2 regions of the Klebsiella quasipneumoniae subsp. quasipneumoniae genome follow, and region 1 is predicted to be linked to the other one. Evidence: predicted binding sites of a transcription regulator. Region 1 holds the regulator's gene; the other holds the start of a gene.
What was found. Region 1 encodes sigma-54, which starts transcription at its own class of promoters, with help from an activator protein. Its sites were predicted from a motif close to GTTGGCACANNTTTCGCTNT; they were not measured.
Positions count from the first base shown of each region.

Region 2: glnA (glutamate--ammonia ligase) is a predicted target of sigma-54. The motif match lies at 1,593-1,612, and genes of this name have one in related genera.

Region 1 covers NZ_CP084876.1:541,078-544,223, reverse strand. Annotated here, with positions in the region: gene lptA (lipopolysaccharide ABC transporter substrate-binding protein LptA) at 1-185, shown strand, start outside; gene lptB (LPS export ABC transporter ATP-binding protein) at 192-917, shown strand; gene rpoN (RNA polymerase factor sigma-54) at 965-2,398, shown strand; gene hpf (ribosome hibernation promoting factor) at 2,421-2,708, shown strand; gene ptsN (PTS IIA-like nitrogen regulatory protein PtsN) at 2,779-3,146, shown strand, end outside.
Region 2 covers NZ_CP084876.1:5,271,601-5,274,746, reverse strand. Annotated here, with positions in the region: gene glnA (glutamate--ammonia ligase) at 96-1,505, opposite strand; gene typA (ribosome-dependent GTPase TypA) at 1,884-3,146, shown strand, end outside.

The DNA of each region.
Region 1 (3,146 bases):
TCGTGCTGACCGGCAACGCGTACCTTGAACAGCTCGACAGCAACATCAAGGGCGACAAGATCACCTATCTGGTGAAAGAGCAAAAAATGCAGGCCTTCAGCGACAAAGGTCGACGCGTCACCACCGTTCTGGTGCCGTCCGAGCTGCAGGACAAAAGCGGCAACCAGCAAAAGAAGAGTAACTAATCTGTTATGGCAACCTTAACTGCGAAGAATCTCGCTAAAGCGTATAAAGGCCGCCGCGTGGTGGAAGATGTCAGTCTCACCGTTAACTCGGGGGAGATTGTCGGCTTGCTCGGCCCCAACGGCGCCGGTAAAACCACCACCTTCTACATGGTGGTCGGGATTGTGCCGCGCGACGCGGGCAATATCATCATTGATGACGAAGACATCAGCCTGCTGCCGCTGCACGCGCGCGCGCGCCGGGGGATCGGCTATCTGCCGCAGGAAGCCTCGATTTTCCGTCGCCTGAGCGTCTATGACAACCTCATGGCGGTCCTGCAGATCCGTGACGATTTGAGCAGCGAACAGCGGGAAGATCGCGCCAAAGAGCTGATGGAAGAGTTTCATATTGAGCACCTGCGCGACAGCCTCGGTCAGGCGCTCTCCGGTGGCGAACGCCGCCGCGTCGAAATCGCCCGCGCGCTGGCGGCAAACCCGAAATTTATTCTTCTGGATGAACCCTTTGCCGGCGTGGATCCGATCTCGGTTATCGATATCAAACGCATCATTGAGCATTTGCGCGACAGCGGCCTCGGCGTACTGATTACCGATCATAACGTCAGAGAGACGCTCGCCGTCTGCGAACGCGCGTATATTGTCAGTCAGGGACACCTTATCGCTCATGGTACACCGCAGCAGATCCTCGAAGATGAGCAGGTTAAGCGCGTGTATCTTGGGGAAGACTTCAGACTCTGATAGGGTAGAGGTTACAGACGTTTTAGCCGGAGATATTTACCCTGAACATGAAGCAAGGTTTGCAATTAAGGCTTAGCCAACAGCTTGCCATGACGCCGCAGCTGCAGCAGGCGATTCGTTTGCTGCAGTTGTCCACGTTAGAACTCCAGCAAGAGCTCCAGCAAGCGCTGGAAAGTAACCCGTTGCTTGAGCAAACCGATCTTCACGACGAGGTAGAGGCGAAAGAGGTGGAGGACCGCGAGTCTCTCGATACCGTCGACGCGCTTGAGCAAAAAGAGATGCCCGACGAGCTTCCTCTCGATGCCAGCTGGGATGAAATCTATACCGCCGGTACGCCGTCAGGCAACGGCGTGGACTATCAGGACGACGAACTCCCCGTTTATCAAGGCGAGACCACCCAGACGCTGCAGGATTACCTGATGTGGCAGGTCGAGCTGACGCCCTTCACCGATACCGACCGCGCCATCGCCACCTCCATTGTCGACGCCGTCGACGATACGGGCTACCTCACCGTTCAGATTGAAGATATCGTCGACAGCATCGGCGATGAGGAGATCGGCCTCGAAGAAGTGGAAGCCGTCCTGAAGCGCATCCAGCGTTTCGATCCGGTTGGCGTCGCGGCGAAAGATCTGCGCGACTGCCTGCTGATCCAGCTCTCGCAGTTCGCCAAAGAGACGCCATGGCTGGAAGAGGCCCGGCTGATTATCAGCGATCATCTCGATCTTCTGGCCAACCATGATTTCCGCACCCTGATGCGGGTGACCCGCCTGAAAGAAGAGGTGCTGAAAGAGGCGGTAAATCTGATCCAGTCCCTGGATCCCCGTCCTGGCCAGTCCATTCAAACCAGCGAACCGGAATATGTCATTCCCGACGTGCTGGTGCGCAAGGTCAGCGGCCGCTGGACCGTGGAGCTCAACGCCGACAGCATTCCACGGCTGAAAATTAATCAGCAGTATGCGGCAATGGGCAACAGCGCCCGCAATGACGCCGACGGCCAGTTCATTCGCAGCAATCTTCAGGAAGCCCGCTGGCTGATCAAAAGTCTTGAAAGCCGCAACGATACCCTGCTTCGCGTCAGCCGCTGCATCGTAGAACAGCAGCAGGCTTTTTTCGAACAGGGTGAAGAGTATATGAAGCCGATGGTGCTGGCCGATATCGCCCAGGCCGTCGAGATGCATGAATCGACAATTTCCCGTGTCACCACGCAAAAATATCTGCACAGTCCGCGCGGTATTTTTGAACTGAAGTATTTCTTCTCCAGCCATGTTAATACCGAAGGCGGCGGCGAAGCCTCGTCGACGGCGATTCGCGCGCTGGTGAAGAAACTCATCGCCGCGGAAAACCCCGCGAAGCCGTTGAGCGACAGTAAGCTCACCTCCATGTTGTCCGAGCAGGGTATCATGGTCGCGCGCCGCACTGTCGCGAAGTACAGAGAGTCTTTATCCATCCCGCCGTCAAACCAGCGTAAACAACTGGTCTGACACAACCGATAAGGAAGACACTATGCAGCTCAACATTACAGGACACAACGTCGAGATCACTCCCGCGATGCGCGACTTCGTCACGGCGAAGTTCAGCAAGCTGGAACAATTTTTCGACCGGATCAATCAGGTCTATATTGTGTTAAAAGTAGAGAAAGTGACGCAAATTGCGGACGCGAATCTGCATGTCAACGGTGGCGAAATCCATGCCAGTGCGGAAGGGCAGGATATGTATGCGGCTGTCGATGGTCTTATCGACAAGCTGGCAAGGCAGTTAACGAAGCATAAAGATAAACTAAAACAACACTAATTGTCCGGGCCCCCCTGCGTCCGCCGTCAGTGAACATCGGCGACGGGCGCGGGGGCGCTCAGGTGAAATTATGATGAACAACGATTCGGCTCTACAACTGAGCAACGTCCTGAACCAGGAATGTACCCGTAGCCAGGTTCACTGCCAGAGCAAGAAGCGTGCTCTGGAAATCATTAGCGAACTGGCCGCCAAACAGTTAAGTTTGCCGCCGCAGGTGGTGTTCGAAGCGATCCTTACCCGCGAAAAAATGGGCAGTACCGGGATTGGCAATGGTATCGCCATTCCCCACGGAAAACTGGAAGAGGATACGCTGCGTGCTGTCGGCGTTTTTGTCCAGCTGGAAACCCCCATCGCCTTCGACGCGATCGACAATCAGCCTGTCGACCTGCTGTTCGCGCTGCTGGTGCCGGCCGATCAGACAAAAACCCACCTGCATAC
Region 2 (3,146 bases), 610 kb from region 1:
AAGCCCATCCTGAGATGGGCTGAAAGTTTCCACGGCAACAAAATATCCCGGGTATCCCGCGCCACAACACGACATACCCTGGATTTACAGCAAAATTAGACGCTGTAGTACAGTTCGAACTCAACCGGATGCGGAGTCATGCGTACGCGGTCGTTCTCTTCCAGACGCAGGGCGATGTAAGCATCGATAGCGTCATTAGTGAAGACGCCGCCAGCTGTCAGGAACTCGCGGTCAGCATCCAGGGCCTGCAGGGCTTCTTCCAGAGAACCGGCAACCTGCGGGATCTCTTTCGCTTCTTCCGGCGGCAGGTCGTACAGGTTTTTGTCCATTGCTTCGCCCGGATGGATTTTGTTCTTGATACCATCGAGGCCAGCCATCAGCAGCGCCGCAAAGCACAGGTACGGGTTGGCAGCCGGGTCCGGGAAGCGCACTTCGATACGACGCGCTTTCGGAGAGGTCACCACCGGAATACGGATGGAGGCAGAGCGGTTACGGGCAGAGTAAGCCAGCATAACCGGCGCTTCGTAACCCGGGACCAGACGCTTGTAGGAGTTGGTGGTCGGGTTCGCCAGGGCGTTGATGGCTTTAGCGTGTTTGATTACGCCGCCGATGTAGAACAGCGCCTGCTCAGACAGACCTGCGTATTTGTCGCCGGAGAACAGGTTGGTGCCGTTCTTCGCCAGAGACATATGGCAGTGCATGCCGGAGCCGTTGTCGCCGAACATCGGTTTCGGCATAAAGGTCGCGGTTTTACCAAAGCGGTGAGCGACGTTGTGAACAACGTATTTGTAAATCTGAATTTCGTCCGCTTTTTTGGTCATGGTGTTGAAGCGGGTTGCCACTTCGTTCTGACCTGCGGTAGCCACTTCGTGGTGGTGAGCTTCAACAACCAGGCCCATCTCTTCCATGATCATACACATGGTGGAACGGATATCCTGAGAAGAGTCTACTGGCGGAACCGGGAAGTAACCCCCTTTCACGCCCGGACGGTGACCTTTGTTACCGCCTTCGTATTTGGTGGAGGAGTTCCACGCACCTTCGATGTCATCGATCGCGACATGGGAGCCGGAGATAGAGGCGCCGAAACGGATGTCGTCGAACAGGAAGAATTCTGGTTCTGGCCCAAACAGGACGGTGTCAGCGATGCCGGTGGCGCGCAGGTACTCTTCAGCGCGTTTCGCGATGGAGCGCGGGTCACGGTCATAGCCCTGCAGGGTGCCTGGCTCGAGGATATCGCAGCGGATGATCAGGGTCGGTTCTTCGTAGAACGGGTCAATGACCGCGGTGGAAGCGTCCGGCATCAGGACCATGTCAGATTCGTTGATACCTTTCCAGCCACCAATCGAGGAGCCATCAAACATTTTGCCTTCTTCGAAGAATTCGGCATTTACCTGATGAGACGGAATCGTGACGTGCTGTTCTTTACCTTTGGTATCGGTGAAGCGCAGATCGACAAACTTCACTTCGTGCTCGTTCAGCATCGTCAAAACGTGTTCAGCGGACATACTTAAACTCTCCCGGATTGGTCATTGTCGTCGTGGTAACGAAAACTTCATACTGCTTAAAAGTGGCGTTGTTGCCTTAAAAAATATAAAGCGAAATCTGTGCCAACTTTTAAATGCCCTATAAAACGCTGTATCATGCGCACCATAGTGCAAAAGGACTGCACCATGATGGAGATAATGCACCAAAATAGTGCCTCAGTGTGAACATTGAGCACCATTTTGGTGCAATTTTTGTTACGGTGCCCTTTTATCGCTCCGTGAAAGCGGTCACAAAGAAACTCTGCAATACTTGTTTGCGGAGGATGTTTGTGATCCTGTTCAGTCCTTCGCTTAATACGTGTACAATAACGCGCTATTTCTAATGCCTGAGGCAAAGTTGTGATCGAAAATCTGCGTAATATCGCCATCATCGCGCACGTTGACCATGGTAAAACTACCCTGGTTGACAAGCTGCTACAGCAATCCGGTACGTTCGACGCACGTACTGAAGCACAAGAACGTGTGATGGACTCCAACGATTTGGAGAAAGAGCGTGGGATTACCATCCTCGCGAAAAACACCGCAATCAAATGGAATGATTACCGTATCAACATCGTTGATACCCCAGGGCACGCCGACTTCGGAGGTGAAGTTGAGCGTGTTATGTCCATGGTTGACTCTGTGCTGCTGGTGGTAGATGCCTTTGATGGCCCGATGCCGCAAACGCGCTTCGTGACCAAAAAAGCTTTTGCCCACGGTCTGAAGCCGATCGTGGTCATCAACAAAGTTGACCGCCCGGGCGCGCGTCCGGACTGGGTTGTCGATCAGGTGTTCGACCTGTTCGTTAACCTCGACGCGACCGACGAACAGCTGGACTTCCCGATCGTTTACGCGTCCGCGCTGAACGGTATCGCGGGTCTGGACCACGAAGACATGGCTGAAGACATGACCCCGCTGTACCAGGCGATTGTCGATCGCGTGCCGGCGCCGGATGTTGACCTTGACGGTCCGCTGCAGATGCAGATCTCCCAGCTGGACTACAACAACTACGTTGGCGTCATCGGCATCGGCCGCATCAAACGCGGTAAAGTGAAGCCGAACCAGCAGGTCACTATCATCGATAGCGAAGGCAAAACCCGTAACGGTAAAGTCGGTAAAGTACTGACCCACCTGGGTCTTGAGCGTATCGAGAGCGACGTAGCTGAAGCTGGCGACATCATCGCGATCACCGGTCTGGGCGAGCTGAACATCTCCGACACCATCTGCGATCCGCAGAATGTCGAAGCGCTGCCGGCCCTGTCCGTCGATGAACCGACCGTTTCCATGTTCTTCAACGTCAACACCTCTCCGTTCTGCGGTAAAGAAGGTAAGTTCGTTACCTCTCGCCAGATTCTGGACCGCCTGAACAAAGAGCTGGTGCACAACGTGGCGCTGCGCGTTGAAGAAACCGAAGACGCTGATGCGTTCCGCGTTTCCGGCCGTGGTGAACTGCACCTGTCCGTTCTGATTGAAAACATGCGTCGTGAAGGTTTCGAGATGGCGGTTTCCCGTCCGAAAGTTATCTTCCGTGAAATCGACGGCCGTAAACAAGAGCCGTTCGAGAACGTGACGCTGGACGTCGAAGAGCAGCACCAGGGTTCTGTTATGCAGGCGCTGGGCGAG